Regions from separate parts of the Streptomyces sp. NPDC005803 genome, predicted to be linked through region 1. Evidence: riboswitches for the same ligand, from Rfam matches in the RefSeq annotation. Region 1 holds a riboswitch; the other holds the start of a gene.

Region 1 (7,473 bases):
CGTCGAGGCGCTCCGCATCAAGGGCCAGAAGGGCGTCGCCAAGCGCGAGGGCCGTTCTGCCGAGAACGGCGCGGTCGTCTCCGTCGTCTCCGAGGACAAGACCTCCGGCGTCCTGCTCGAGCTGAAGTGCGAGACCGACTTCGTCGCCAAGGGTGACAAGTTCCAGGCCGTCGCCAACACGCTCGCCGCTCACGTCGCCGCGACCTCCCCGGCCGACATCGAGGCGCTTCTCGCGTCCGAGATCGAGCCCGGCAAGACCGTCCAGGCGTACGTGGACGAGGCCAACGCCAACCTCGGCGAGAAGATCGTCCTGGACCGCTTCGCGCAGTTCGACGGCGCCTACGTCTCCGTGTACATGCACCGCACCATGCCCGACCTGCCGCCGCAGATCGGTGTCATGGTCGAGCTGGACAAGGCCGACGCCGACCTGGCGAAGGGCATCGCCCAGCACATCGCCGCCTTCGCGCCGAAGTACCTGTCCCGCGAGGACGTCCCGGCCGAGGTCGTCGAGGCCGAGCGCCGCGTCGCCGAGGAGACCACGCGCGCCGAGGGCAAGCCCGAGGCCGCGCTCCCGAAGATCGTCGAGGGACGCGTCAACGGCTTCTTCAAGGAGGCCACCCTCCTCGGCCAGCCGTACGCGCTGGACAACAAGAAGTCCGTCCAGAAGGTCCTGGACGAGGCCGGTGTCACCCTGAAGCGCTTCACGCGCATCAAGGTCGGCATCTGAGTCCGTCCGCGAAAAACGGTGGACCCCGATAGGGTCTGGTGCAGTCGACGGCCGCACACCGCCGTACGACCGCAGATCTGACGAGGAGGCCATTGCCGCTGAGGGACATCAGACCCACCGGCAATGGCCTTCTTCGTATGTGCACGAGGAGAATCTCCATGAACAAGGGCGCGGACGCCGCAACAGGTGACCACAAGCGCGACGACGGCAAGGTGCGCGGACGCTTCATGCTGAAGCTGTCCGGCGAGGCGTTCGCCGGCGGCGGGGGTCTCGGTGTCGACCCCGACGTCGTGCACGCCATCGCCCGCGAGATCGCGGCAGTCGTCCGCGACGGCGCGGAGATCGCGATCGTCATCGGCGGCGGCAACTTCTTCCGCGGTGCCGAGCTCCAGCAGCGCGGCATGGACCGGGCCCGGTCCGACTACATGGGCATGCTCGGCACCGTCATGAACTGCCTCGCGCTCCAGGACTTCCTGGAGAAGGAGGGCATCGACTCCCGGGTCCAGACGGCCATCACCATGGGCCAGGTCGCGGAGCCGTACATTCCGCTGCGCGCCGTACGGCACCTGGAGAAGGGGCGCGTCGTCATCTTCGGCGCCGGCATGGGCATGCCGTACTTCTCCACCGACACCACCGCGGCACAGCGCGCCCTGGAGATCGACGCCGAGGCGCTGCTGATGGGGAAGAACGGCGTGGACGGGGTCTACGACTCCGACCCGAGGACCAACCCCGGCGCGGTGAAGTTCGACGCGCTGGAGTACAGCGAGGTGCTCGCCCGCGATCTCAAGGTCGCCGACGCCACCGCCATCACGCTCTGCCGTGACAACCAGCTGCCGATCCTCGTCTTCGAGCTGACCACCGCGGGCAATATCGCCCGCGCCGTCAAGAGTGAGAAGATCGGCACGCTCGTGAGTGACCGGAGCACCCGGGCCTGACGACCGGGGAGCCTTCGCCGGAGGACCGGTGAACTCCCGGGGTCCCACAGGACGGCCCCGAAAGATGGACAACGGCCTGCCGGTCGGACACCGTGCAGGTGAGGACGCGACGCAGGACCCGCCGGGCCCGAGCACGCCGGGCCCACTCAAGACACGCAGGAGCACGTGGTGATCGAAGAAACCCTCCTCGAGGCCGAGGAGAAGATGGAGAAGGCCGTCGTCGTCGCGAAAGAGGACTTCGCCGCGATCCGGACCGGCCGTGCGCACCCGGCGATGTTCAACAAGATCGTCGCCGACTACTACGGCGCACTGACCCCGATCAACCAGCTGGCCTCGTTCTCGGTGCCCGAGCCCCGCATGGCCGTCGTGACGCCGTTCGACAAGAGCGCGCTGCGCAACATCGAGCAGGCCATCCGCGACTCGGACCTCGGCGTCAACCCGAGCAACGACGGCAATATCATCCGGGTGACCTTCCCGGACCTCACCGAAGAGCGCCGTCGCGACTACATCAAGGTCGCGAAGACCAAGGCCGAGGACTCCAAGATCTCGATCCGGGCCGTCCGCCGCAAGGCCAAGGAGACGCTCGACAAGCTGGTCAAGGACAAGGAGTCCGGCGAGGACGAGGTGCGCCGCGCCGAGAAGGAGCTCGACGACACCACCGCGAAGTACGTCGCGCAGGTGGACGAGCTGCTGAAGCACAAGGAAGCCGAGCTGCTCGAAGTCTGATGAACGACTCTTCCTGGGGCGCCCCGCAGGGCGCAGGCCACCGGGCTGCGCCCGAGATGCGGGCCGCTACGGCGGGTCCGGCCTACGATGTGCATGACGCCCAGCAGACTCGGCCCATGCCCATCGTGCCGGACGTTCCCGACGCAGGTAGAGACGCTGACGACCGTGATGACCGGGACCAGGGGGCCGGGCGCCTGAGCGGCGGCCCCCTGTTCCGCGACGAGAAGCCGCAGGAGCCCATGTCCACCGCGCCGCCACCCCCGCAGAAGAAGCGTGCGGGCCGTGATCTGGGATCCGCCATAGGGGTCGGCGTCGGGCTCGGTGCCGTCGTCGTCGCCTCGCTCTTCGTCGTCAAGGCCGTCTTCGTCGGCGTGATCGTGGTCGCCGTCGTCGTGGGCCTGTGGGAGCTCACCTCGCGGCTGGAGGAGCGCAAGGGCATCAGGGCGCCCCTCGTGCCGCTCGCGATCGGCGGCGCGGCCATGGTCGTGGCCGGGTACGCGCGGGGCGCCGAGGGCGCGTGGATCGCCATGGCGCTGACCGCCCTGGCGGTGCTCGTCTGGCGGATGACCGAGCCGCCGGAGGGGTATCTCAAGGACGTCACGGCCGGAGTCTTCGCCGCGTTCTACGTGCCGTTCCTGGCGACGTTCGTCGCCATGCTGCTGACCGCCGACGACGGGCCGCAGCGGGTCCTGACCTTCCTGTTGCTGACCGTGGTCAGCGACACGGGCGCGTACGCCGTCGGCTGGCGGTTCGGCAAGCACAAGCTCGCACCGCGCATCAGCCCCGGCAAGACCCGCGAGGGGCTGTTCGGAGCCGTGGCCTTCGCGATGGTGGGCGGCGCGCTGTGCATGCAGTTCCTGATCGACGGCGGCTCGTGGTGGCAGGGACTGCTGCTCGGCCTCGCGGTCGCCGCCAGCGCCACCCTCGGCGACCTGGGCGAGTCCATGATCAAGCGCGATCTCGGGATCAAGGACATGGGCACGCTCCTCCCCGGACACGGCGGGATCATGGACCGGCTGGACTCGCTGCTGCCGACCGCGCCGGTGGTCTGGCTGCTGATGGTGATCTTCGTCGGCTCCGGCTGAGCGCCGCGCACACGTCACATGGTTGAGGGCCCACCGACCGCGGTCGGTGGGCCCTCAACCATGTGACGTCAGGCACCGTCCCGCAATGCCGCACGCATGTGGTGGTGGAGCTCCAGCGCCCGGCGGCGCATCCACAGGATCCAGAAGCAGAACGCGACCACACCGACCGCGAAGACCAGCGGGAAGACCACCGAGCCATGGGTGGCCCCGAGGACGAGCAGGCCGACCGCGAGCAGCCCCATGAAGCCCAGCCAGTACGGCAGCCACCGGCCTCCGCGTTCCATCTTCCCCAGCTGTTCGTCCACCAGCCGGCGCATCACGGCCCGCTCCTCGGGATCCCGCGGCACCTCACGGTGACGGATCCGGCGGTTGAGGCCGGCGATCGCGCGGGGACCGGCGCCGGTCGCGCGGCTGGTCCTGTGCCGCTGGTAAGCCAGGGCCCCGATGACCACGACGGTGTAGAAGAGGCCGTGGATCACCCATAAGCCCGGATGCTCGTCCCGGCGCAACAGGGCACTGAGGCCCACGCCCAGCACCAGGACCACCAGTCCCTGTGCGATCAGGCTGTCACTGAACCAGTGCTTGACGGTGTGCATGGCACCTACCTCCTGCGACGGCGGCGGGGTATTCCTGTCATGTCCCGGATACCCCGTTCGGCCCGGTTCACCGGGCCCCGCCTGCCCGCCAGGCGCCTGCCGGGCGACGAAACGGGTACCGCCGCACGTCTGCGACACTGGAAGAACCATGCCTAAGCCCGGAGAACTCACTTTCGTCGCGCCCCGCGGAGCCAAGAAGCCGCCGCGGCACCTCGCCGACCTCACGCCCGCCGAGCGCAAGGAAGCCGTCGCCGCGATCGGCGAGAAGCCGTTCCGCGCCCAGCAGCTTTCGCAGCACTACTTCGCGCGGTACGCGCACGACCCGGCGGAGTGGACCAACATCCCGGCCGGATCGCGGGACAAGCTCGCCGAGGCGATGTTCCCCGACCTGATGTCCGTGGTCCGGCACATCAGCTGCGACGACGACACCACCCGCAAGACGCTGTGGAAACTGCACGACGGGACGCTGGTCGAGTCCGTCCTGATGCGCTACCCCGAGCGCGTCACGATGTGCATCTCGTCACAGGCGGGCTGCGGCATGAACTGCCCGTTCTGCGCCACCGGCCAGGCCGGTCTCGACCGCAACCTGTCCACCGCCGAGATCGTCCACCAGATCGTCGACGGCATGCGGGCGCTGCGCGACGGCGAGGTCCCGGGCGGTCCGGCGCGGCTGTCCAACATCGTCTTCATGGGCATGGGGGAGCCGCTCGCCAACTACAACCGCGTGGTCGGCGCGATCCGCCGGCTGACCGACCCCGAGCCGGACGGCCTCGGACTCTCGCAGCGCGGGATCACCGTCTCCACCGTCGGCCTCGTCCCCGCGATGCTCCGCTTCGCCGACGAGGGCTTCAAGTGCCGTCTCGCCGTCTCCCTGCACGCCCCGGACGACGAACTGCGTGACACGCTCGTGCCGGTGAACACCCGGTGGAAGGTGCGCGAGGTGCTGGACGCCGCGTGGGAGTACGCGGAGAAGTCCGGCCGCCGCATCTCCATCGAGTACGCGCTGATCCGCGACATCAACGACCAGGCGTGGCGGGGCGACCGGCTCGGCCGGCTGCTCAAGGGCAAGCGGGTGCACGTCAACCTGATCCCGCTGAACCCGACGCCCGGCTCCAAGTGGACCGCCTCGCGGCCCGAGGACGAGAAGGCGTTCGTCGAGGCGATCGCCGCCCACGGAGTGCCGGTGACCGTCCGGGACACCCGTGGCCAGGAGATCGACGGGGCCTGCGGGCAGCTGGCGGCATCCGAGCGCTGAGGCCGGAACCGGCCGTGTAGCCTGGGCCCGAAAGCAACTTCATATTCCGACAGGGGAGCGCCACAGCGCTGAGAGTGCGGCACCGGTACCGGCTGGCCGCAGACCCTCTGAACCTCGCCCGGGTCATTCCGGGTAGGAAGTTCGGACCATACTCAAGCTGTTGCGCCCTGCCCGCTTCCGGTTTCCACCGGTGCGGGCAGGGCCGCGTCTCTTCCTGGTCCCCCCAGGAGGAATCACATGAGCACCACCAAGAAGCTCGCGGTGACGGCCGTCGCCGCCGCACTCGGCGCGACCGCGCTGGCCGGCTGCGGGAGTTCCGACGACTCGGCTGCCGGCAGCGGTGACGCCTCGGGCACCGGTTCCAAGACCGTCACCCTCGTCAGCCACGACTCCTTCAACGCGTCCAAGGACGTACTGAAGGAGTTCACCCGGGAGACCGGCTACACCGTCAAGGTGCTGAAGAGCGGGGACGCGGGCGCCGCGCTCAACCAGGAGATCCTGACCAAGGGCTCGCCCCGCGGCGACGTGTTCTTCGGCGTCGACAACACCCTGCTCTCCCGCGCCCTCGACAACGGCCTGTTCACGCCGTACGAGGCGAAGGGCCTCGACCAGGTCGCCGCCGACGTCCAGCTGGACGCCGGCAAGCACCGGGTCACCCCGATCGACACCGGCGACATCTGCGTCAACTACGACAAGAAGTACTTCGCCGACAAGAAGCTCGCTCCGCCGCGGTCCTTCGAGGACCTCGCGAAGCCCGCGTACAAGAACCTCCTCGTCACCGAGAACGCGGCGACCTCCTCGCCCGGCCTCGGCTTCCTCCTCGGTACCGTCGCCACCTACGGCCAGGACGGCTACCAGGACTACTGGAAGAAGCTGAAGGACAACGGCGTCAAGGTCGTCGACGGCTGGGAGCAGGCGTACAACGAGGAGTTCTCCGGCTCCGCGGGCGGCAAGAAGGCCAAGGCCGACCGGCCGCTCGTCGTCAGTTACGCCTCCAGCCCGCCCGTCGAGGTGCTGTACGCGGACCCGCAGCCGAAGACCGCCCCGACCGGCGTCGCCACCGGGACGTGCTTCCGCCAGATCGAGTTCGCCGGACTGCTCGACGGAGCGAAGAACGAGGCGGGCGGCAAGGCTCTGCTCGACTTCCTGATCAGCAAGAAGTTCCAGGAGGACATGCCGCTCAACATGTTCGTCAGCCCGGTCGCCAAGGGAGCGAAGGTGCCGGACCTCTTCACGAAGTTCGGAGCCACGGTCGACAAGCCGACGACCGTCGCCCCGGACGAGATCGCCAAGAACCGTGAGCAGTGGGTCCAGTCATGGTCCTCGCTCGTAGTGAAGTAACGAAGACCCCCGTACGCGGACCGGGCGCGCGCGGGAAGGGATCGCGCGCCCGGTCGCTGCGCGGGGGCGCGGTGCGGCTCGGCCTGATGGCCGTCCCCGTCGCGTTCTTCGCGCTGTTCTTCGCCTATCCCGTCGCCGCCATCGTCGGACGCGGGCTGAAGGCCGGCGGGGTGTGGCAGTTCGGGCGGTTCGGCGAGGTGCTGAGCCGGCCGGACATCGGGGACGTTCTCTGGTTCACGCTCTGGCAGGCCCTCGCCTCGACCGCGCTGACCCTGCTGATCGCGCTGCCCGGCGCGTATGTCTTCGCCCGGTTCGACTTCCCCGGCAAGCAGTTGCTGCGGGCGGTCGTGACCGTGCCGTTCGTGCTGCCGACCGTCGTCGTCGGGACCGCGTTCCTCGCGCTGCTGGGCCGTGGCGGCTTCCTCGACGAGCTGTGGGGCGTACGGCTGGACACCACGGTGTGGGCGATCCTGCTGGCCCACGTCTTCTTCAACTACGCGGTCGTCGTACGCACCGTCGGCGGGCTCTGGTCGCAGCTCGACCCACGGCAGGAAGAGGCCGCGCGGGTGCTCGGCGCGGGTCGGTTCGCCGCCTTCCGGCGCGTCACCCTGCCCGCGCTCGGCCCCGCCGTCGCCGCCGCCGCCCTGATGGTCTTCCTCTTTACCTTCACCTCGTTCGGCGTCGTCCAGATCCTCGGCGGTCCCGGCTTCTCCACCTTGGAGGTGGAGATCTACCGGCAGACCGCGCAACTGCTCGACCTGCCCACGGCCGCCGTGCTGACGCTGGTGCAGTTCGTCGCGGTCGGCGC
Region 2 (7,473 bases), on a different contig from region 1:
GCCGCGAGACCCGGGACGATGTCCGAGGGCGCCGGGACGTCCTCGTTGAGGTGCTGGTAGATGACCTGCGCGGGGGTGTCCCCGGCGTGCGGCTTGGCGCCCGTGAGCATCTCGTACAGCACGACACCGCACGCGTACACGTCGGCGCGGGTGTCCGCGGTGCCGTGCTCGATCTGTTCGGGGGCGAGGTACGAGACGGTCCCCAGGATCGTCCCGGTGGTGTTCGTGACCGAGCCCACGGCACGGACCAGGCCGAAGTCGGCGACCTTGACCCGGCCGTCGTCGCCTATCAGCACGTTCTCCGGCTTCATGTCCCGGTGGACGAAGCCCGCCCGGTGCGCGGCCCCCAGGGCGGCGAGCACCGGCTCCAGGATGTCCAGCGCCGCCCGCGGCTGCAGGGCCCCCCGCTCGCGCAGCACATCGCGCAGCGTGCACCCCGCCACGTACTCCATCGCCAGGTAGACGTAACCCCCCTGGGCGCCCTGGTCGAAGACCGCGACCACATTGGGGTGCGCGAGCCGGGCCACCGACTTGGCCTCGCGGATGAAGCGCTCGACGAACGAGGCGTCGGTCGCGAGCGCCGGATGCATCACCTTGAGGGCGAGCACCCGGTCCAGCCGGGTGTCCATGGCCCGGTAGACCGTGGCCATGCCGCCCACGGCGATGCGGGCATCGACGCGGTAGCGGCCGTCGAGCAGCTGCCCGACGAGAGGGTCCTGGAGGGTCGTATCCACGCAGCCGAGTCTACGAGCCACCGCGGACACGGCCGACTGGCCGGGGCGATCCAGGCCCGTACTGCAGCCGAGCCGTGACAGGGACATGCGATCCCTGTCCACGGAATCGCCGTGTCCCGGGACCGGAGCGTGCCGTGGACACGGCGATGAGATCCGCCTCACGCACCGCCCCGGCCGGCGGGCTCAGGACGCGGGTGGCGATCGCCCCGCCCTGGCCGGGGGCTCAGGACGTCGACCGCTCCGTGGCACGGCAACGATCGCCCCGCCCCGGCCCGCGGGTCAGAACGCCGGGCGCTCCGGATCCAGTACCGCCCGCCCCTCGGCCGGCGACGAGGCCTCGGCGAAGTGGCGGCGGGGGATCCGCCCCGCGCGGTACGCGAGCCGCCCGCCCTCCACCGCGTGGCGCATCGCGGCGGCCATCAGCTCGGGTTCCTGGGCGCGGGTGACCGCCGACGCCAGCATCACGGCCGCGCACCCCAGCTCCATGGCCAGCGCGGCGTCCGACGCGGTGCCCGCGCCCGCGTCCAGGATCACGGGCACCCGCGCCTGCTCGGCGATCAGCTGGAAGTTGTGCGGGTTGCGGATGCCCAGGCCCGAGCCGATGGGGGAGCCGAGCGGCATGATCGCCGCACACCCCACGTCCTCCAGCTTCCGGGCCAGCACCGGGTCGTCGTTCGTGTACGGCAGGACGGTGAAACCGTCGTCCACCAGGGTCTCCGCGGCGTCCAGCAGCTCGATCGGGTCGGGCAGCAGCGTGCGCTCGTCCGCCACCACCTCCAGCTTGACCCAGTCGGTGCCGAGCGCCTCGCGGGCGAGCCGGGCGGTGAGCACGGCCTCGCCCGCCGTGAAGCAGCCCGCCGTGTTCGGCAGCACGCGGATGGAGAGCCGCTCCAGTACGGAGAGCACGGAGCCCTGCACGGTCGGGTCGAGGCGCCGCATCGCCACCGTGGTCAGCTCGGTGCCGGACGCGGCCAGGGAACGCTCCAGCACGTCCAGACTGGGCGCCCCGCCCGTCCCCATGATCAGCCGGGAGTCGAGGACCGTGCCGCCGAGGGAGAAGAGGTCGTCGGACATGGTTCAGCCTCCCTGGACCGCGGTGAGGACCTCGACCCGGTCGCCGTCGGCGAGCGCGGCCGCGCCCCACCGGCCGCGCGGCACGACGGTCTCGTTCAGGGCGGCCGCGACGCCCGAGGAAGCGCCGGTCAGCGAGGCGACCAGGGCGTCCAGAGTGGTCCCCGGCGTGAGGGAGACGGCCTCACCGTTCACGGAGACGGTCATGGAGGCGGGGGTGGAGGCGGAGGTGGAGGCGGGCTCGGTCATGCGGGCTGTTCCTGACGTACGGGGGCGGCGGCGGGCGAGAACCGGCCGGGGGAGAAGGGGCGGGCCACCTCGGGCAGCCCGCCGCCGGCCAGCAGCTGTGCCATGACGTCCCCGGTGACGGGGGTGAGGAGCACCCCGTTGCGGTGGTGGCCGGTGGCGAGGTGGAGACCGGGCAGCGCGGTGCGGCCGAGCAGCGGGGCGTTGTCGGGGGAGGCGGGGCGCAGACCGGCGCGGGTCTCGGTGAGCGGCAGCTCGGTGATGCCCGGCACCAGCTCGTGAGCGTCGCGCAGCAGCTCGTACACCCCGCCGGCCGTGACGGTGGTGTCCCAGCCCATCTCCTCGCTGGTGGCGCCGATGACCAGCTCGCCGTTCTCGCGCGGTACGAGATAGACGTGGCTGCCCCGGACCACGGCCCGCACGGTGCGGGAGAGGAAGGGGGCGTACGCGGTGGGCACGGTCAGCCGGAGGACCTGGCCCTTCACCGGGCGGACCGGGGGCAGGACGTGCTCCGGCACCCCCGCCAGCCGGCCGCTGAGGCTGCCCGCCGCGAGCACGACCTGGTCGGCCGCGGGCTGCGTACCGTCGGCCAGTACGGCTCCGGCGGCCCGGTCACCGGTGACCGCGAGCCGCTCGGCCCGTTGGCGGTGGAAGACGACCCCGGCCCGTTCGCAGGCCGTCACCAGCGCGGCGGCCAGCCGTCGCGGATCGACCTGGTGGTCGCCGTCGACCCGCAGCCCGCCGCGTACGCCCGGGGCGAGCATCGGCTCCAGGCGGCGGCACTCACGGCCGGTGAGCCACTCCGACTCCAGCCCCGAGCGGCGCTGCAGGGCGTGGAGTTCGCGCAGATGGGCACGGTCGTCGGCGTCGAGCGCGACGGCCAGGGTGCCGCAGGCCCGGAAGCCGATGTCCTGCCCGCTCGCCGCCTCCAGTTCGGCGGCGAACGCCGGATAACGCGCGGCGGAGGCGACGTTGAGACCGAGCAGCGTCTCCTCGCCGTAGTGGAGTTCGGTGACGGCGGCGAGCATCCCGGCCGCGACCTGGGCGGCGCCGCCGCCCGGCGCGGGGTCGACGACCGCGGTGGCCAGACCACGCTGCGCGGCCCGCCACGCGGTCACCAGGCCGATGACGCCGCCCCCGATGACGAGGACGTCGGACCCGTTCGCACGGTGCTTACGCATGGGCGTCCAGCCCCTCCCTTCGCCGGCATGACCCGGATCAGGTTCGTACGGTCGGAGGCCGCCCAGCCTCCCTCTCAGCCCGGTGCGTCCGGGCTCCCGCGAGTGTGTGGGCACCACCCTAGACCTCCGTCACCGGGCGCGGGCAAGGGAGCCGTCGGTGGGGTGCGCCCGGGCAAGGGCGCGGCGATCCGGTGGCCGGAAGGCGGCACCGATTCCTGACGATTCGTCAGGTGCTTATGGTGGACGGGTGGACGAGCAGACCGGACAACAGCAGACAGAGTCGCGGCAGAGCCGCCGCGTCGTGATCGTCGGAGCGGGCGTGGCGGGCGTGCAGACCGCCGTGGCCCTGCGCGAACAGGGCTTCGCCGGCCCCGTCACGCTGATCGGCGCCGAACCGCACCAGCCCTACGACCGGCCGCCGCTGTCGAAGGCGGTCCTCCTCGGCAAGGCCGAGGACTCGGCCTTCGACATCGACTTCGAGGCGCTGGACGTCACCCTGCGGCTCGGCCTCGACGTGACCGCCCTGCGCGCGGCCGAGCACGCACTGGACACCCCGGACGGTCCCGTCCCCTACGACGTGCTGGTCCTCGCCACCGGCGCCGAGCCCCTGGCGCTGCCCGGCTCCGAGGGCGTCTCGGGGGTCCACCTCCTGCGCACGCTGGACGACGCGGCCCGGCTGCGGCCGGTCCTCGAACGGCAGCACGACGTCGTGGTCGTCGGGGCGGGCTGGATCGGCGCCGAATTCGCCACCGCGGCCCGCGCGGCCGGCTGCGCGGTCACCGTCGTCGAGGCCGCGGACCGCCCCCTGGCCGGCGCCCTGCCCGCCGAGGTGGCGGCCCCCATGGCCGGCTGGTACGCCGAGAGCGGCGCCGCACTCCTCACCGGCGCGCGGGTCGCCACCGTCGAGCCCGGCCGGGTCGTCCTGGCGGACGGCCGCACGGTCCCGGCCGGCGCGGTCGTCGTCGGCATCGGCGCCCGCCCCGCCACCGGCTGGCTGGCCGGATCGGGGATCGCGCTCGGCCCGGACGGATCGGTGACCGCCGACGCGTCGCTGCGCACCTCGCTCCCCGATGTGTACGCGGTCGGGGACTGCGCCTCCTTCCCCTCGGCCCGGTACGGCGAGCGGCTGCTCGTCCACCACTGGGACAACGCCCTCCAGGGGCCCCGGACCGTCGCCGCCGCCGTCACCGCCCCCGAAGGCGCCGGGCAGCCCCCGGTCTACGACCCCGTGCCCTACTTCTGGTCCGAGCAGTTCGGCCGCTTCGTCCAGTACGCGGGCCACCACACGGCGGCCGACACCCTGGTGTGGCGCGGTGATCCGGCCGAGCCGTCGTGGACGGTGTGCTGGCTGCGGGCCGGCGCGCTCGTCGCCGTACTGGCGGTCGGCCGTCCGCGCGATCTGGCGCAGGGCCGCAGGCTCGTCGAATCGGGGGCGCGACTCGCCCCCGACCGGGTCGCCGACCCCTCCGTGCCCCTCAAATCGGCCACGCTCTGACCGCCTGACCGGCCCCCGTACGGCCGGGCCCGGGTACCGGCTGTCGGTCCGGGATGGCACGCTTGTCCCCGTGACCGAGATTGACGCAAAGATCGATGCTCTCGTCCCCGCCTGGCTCTACCTGCCCGACATCGCGGAAATGCTCGATGTCGAGGTGACGCGCGTGCGCCAGCTGGTCAAGGAGGGCCAGCTCATCGCCGTACGACGTGGTGAGAACCGGGCGCTCCAGGTGCCTGCCGCCTTCATCGACGGCACCAAGGTGGTCAAGGGCCTTTCGGGGACCCTGACGCTCCTGAGGGACGACGGCTACTCCGACGCGGAGATGCTGGAATGGCTCTTCACCCCCGACCCGACCCTGCCGGGCACGCCCGCGCAGGCGCTGAGTGAGAACCGTGGCACGGAGGTGAAGCGCCGCGCCCAGGCGCTCGCCGTCTGAGACGCCGCACAGGGGATGCGGGCCGCCCGACGCGGCCCGCATCCCGCGCGGCACCACACCGAACCACCGTCATCGTCGTCCCCGGGGGGAACCGCACCATGTCCACGCCTCGCGCGCTGCTGTCCGACGCCCGGCTCTACCTGTGCACGGACGCGCGCCGGCGCCAGGGCGACCTTCCCGCCTTCCTCGACGCCGTGCTCTCCAGCGGCGTGGACATCATCCAGCTGCGGGACAAGGGCATGGAGGCGGCCGAGGAACTCGAACACCTCGCGCTCTTCGCCGACGCCTGCAAGCGCCACGGCAAGCTCCTCGCGGTCAACGACCGGGCCGACGTCGCCCACGCCATCGGCTCCGACGTGCTGCACCTGGGCCAGGGCGATCTGCCGGTCCCGGCCGCCCGCGCGATCCTCGGCGGGGACGTCCTCGTCGGGCGCTCCACCCACGCCGAGTCCGAGGTCGACGCGGCCGTCGCCGAGCCCGGCGTGGACTACTTCTGCACCGGCCCCTGCTGGCCCACCCCGACCAAGCCGGGCCGCCACGCCCCCGGCCTGGACCTCGTGCGCTACACCGCCTCGCTCGCTCCCGCCCGTCCGTGGTTCGCCATCGGCGGCATCGACGCGGCCAACCTCGACGAGGTGCTGGACGCCGGGGCGCGCCGGATCGTCGTCGTGCGGGCCGTCACCGAGGCGTCCGATCCGGCCGCCGCCGCCGCCGGGCTGGCCGGAAGGATCCGGGACCGCGCCGGCGTGTGACCGCCGGGACCGAGGGCCGCTTTCGGGACAGGAGTGTCCGAAGCGTGGACAAACTTCGGGCAATCAAGCCAAATTGCCCCAGTTCGGTTGGGAGCCCGCCGCGCCCTGGTTAACCTGCCGGTATGGCCCTTGGCACACCCTCCACCAGGACAGATCACGCGCGCACCGTGCGTGAGATGCTCGCGACCGGCAAGACCTCGTACTCCTTCGAGTTCTGGGCGCCCAAGACCGAGAAGGGCGAGCGGAACCTCTGGAACGCGCTCCGCCGGGTCGAGGCGGTGCGACCGAGTTTCGTCTCCGTGACGTACGGAGCCGGTGGATCCACCCGGGCCGGGACGGTGAAGGCGACCCAGGACATCGCCGCGGAGTCCACGCTCACCCCCGTCGCGCACCTCACGGCGGTCGACCATTCCGTCGCCGAACTGCGCAACATGGTGGGCCAGTACGCGGACGCCGGAATCCGGAACATCCTCGCCGTGCGCGGAGACCCGCCGGGCGACCCGATGGGCCCGTGGGTGGAGCACCCGCAGGGCGTGCGGTACGCGGCGGACCTCGTCCGGCTGATCAAGGAATCCGGTGACTTCTGTGTCGGCGTCGCGGCCTTCCCCGAACGGCATCCGCGCTCGGCCGACTGGGACACCGACATCCGGCACTTCGTGGACAAGTGCCGCGCCGGTGCGGACTACGCGATCACGCAGATGTTCTTCGACCCGGAGAGTTATCTCCACATGCGTGACCGGGTGGTCGCCGCGGGTTGCGAAACCCCGGTCATTCCCGAGGTCATGCCCCTCACCAGCGTTCGGCAATTGGAGAGATTCGCGCAGCTCAGCAACGCGACCCTGCCCGAGGACCTGAAAGAACGCATCCTCGCCGCCAAGGACGATCCCGCCGCTGTACGCTCCATTGGCATCGACTTCGCAACGCGGTTCTGCGCGAAGCTGCTCTCCGAGGGTGTCCCCGGGCTGCACTTCATCACGCTGAACAACTCGACGGCGACGCTCGAAATCTACGAAAATCTCGGACTGCACAAGCAGTCGTGACCGGCCGTACCCGCCGCGACCCGGGGCGGTGGCCGTAGAAGGGGGCGGGCATGGGCTGGACGGTCCTCTACATCGCGTTCGGCATCGTCGCGCTGTGGCTGCTCGGCGAGGTGCTGCTGCAGTACAAGGCGCGCCTGCGCTGGCGTCTGCTCGCCTTCACCGGCTTCGTCGGTGTCGTCATCGGTGTCCTCGTACCGTCCGTGTTCGTCATCGCCGTCGGCGCGATAGCGTTCGCGACGGGCCAGACCTACGTCACGCTCTCCTTCCGCCGCGGCTTCTCGACCGGCTGGGCCATAGGGGGCAGCCCCGGGGTGAGCCGGCGCCGCCGCGGCGGCGCCGAGCGCGAGGCCACGCTGCAGGTCTCGGACCTGGAGATGGAGCCCGGCCCCGGGACACCGCCGCAGCCGGAGACCGCACCCCAGGCCGAGGCGGCCGCCGTCTACGCCCCGGAGCCGATGCCGGACGACACCGGGCAGTACGGCGTCTACACCGGCTTCCCCCGCCAGGACCAGCAGCAG

Evidence for each region. A riboswitch is a leader RNA that binds a small molecule or an ion and turns the genes downstream of it on or off. The one in region 1 is predicted to bind thiamine pyrophosphate.
Region 2: another riboswitch for thiamine pyrophosphate. It lies ahead of thiO (glycine oxidase ThiO); the one in region 1 lies ahead of ABZ454_RS30005 (thiamine ABC transporter substrate-binding protein).

What each region holds. Positions count from the first base shown of each region.
Region 1 covers NZ_JBEXXO010000025.1:95,219-102,691, reverse strand. The annotation lists gene tsf (translation elongation factor Ts) at 1-727, shown strand, start outside; gene pyrH (UMP kinase) at 886-1,662, shown strand; gene frr (ribosome recycling factor) at 1,831-2,388, shown strand; gene ABZ454_RS30020 (phosphatidate cytidylyltransferase) at 2,388-3,473, shown strand; gene ABZ454_RS30015 (hypothetical protein) at 3,542-4,069, opposite strand; gene rlmN (23S rRNA (adenine(2503)-C(2))-methyltransferase RlmN) at 4,218-5,324, shown strand; TPP riboswitch at 5,366-5,481, shown strand; gene ABZ454_RS30005 (thiamine ABC transporter substrate-binding protein) at 5,562-6,665, shown strand; gene ABZ454_RS30000 (iron ABC transporter permease) at 6,752-7,473, shown strand, end outside.
Region 2 covers NZ_JBEXXO010000004.1:296,541-304,013, reverse strand. The annotation lists gene pknB (Stk1 family PASTA domain-containing Ser/Thr kinase) at 1-734, opposite strand, end outside; gene ABZ454_RS08560 (thiazole synthase) at 1,014-1,808, opposite strand; gene thiS (sulfur carrier protein ThiS) at 1,812-2,054, opposite strand; gene thiO (glycine oxidase ThiO) at 2,051-3,232, opposite strand; TPP riboswitch at 3,230-3,342, opposite strand; gene ABZ454_RS08545 (FAD-dependent oxidoreductase) at 3,480-4,727, shown strand; gene ABZ454_RS08540 (Rv2175c family DNA-binding protein) at 4,798-5,163, shown strand; gene thiE (thiamine phosphate synthase) at 5,262-5,915, shown strand; gene metF (methylenetetrahydrofolate reductase [NAD(P)H]) at 6,038-6,955, shown strand; gene ABZ454_RS08525 (hypothetical protein) at 7,006-7,473, shown strand, end outside.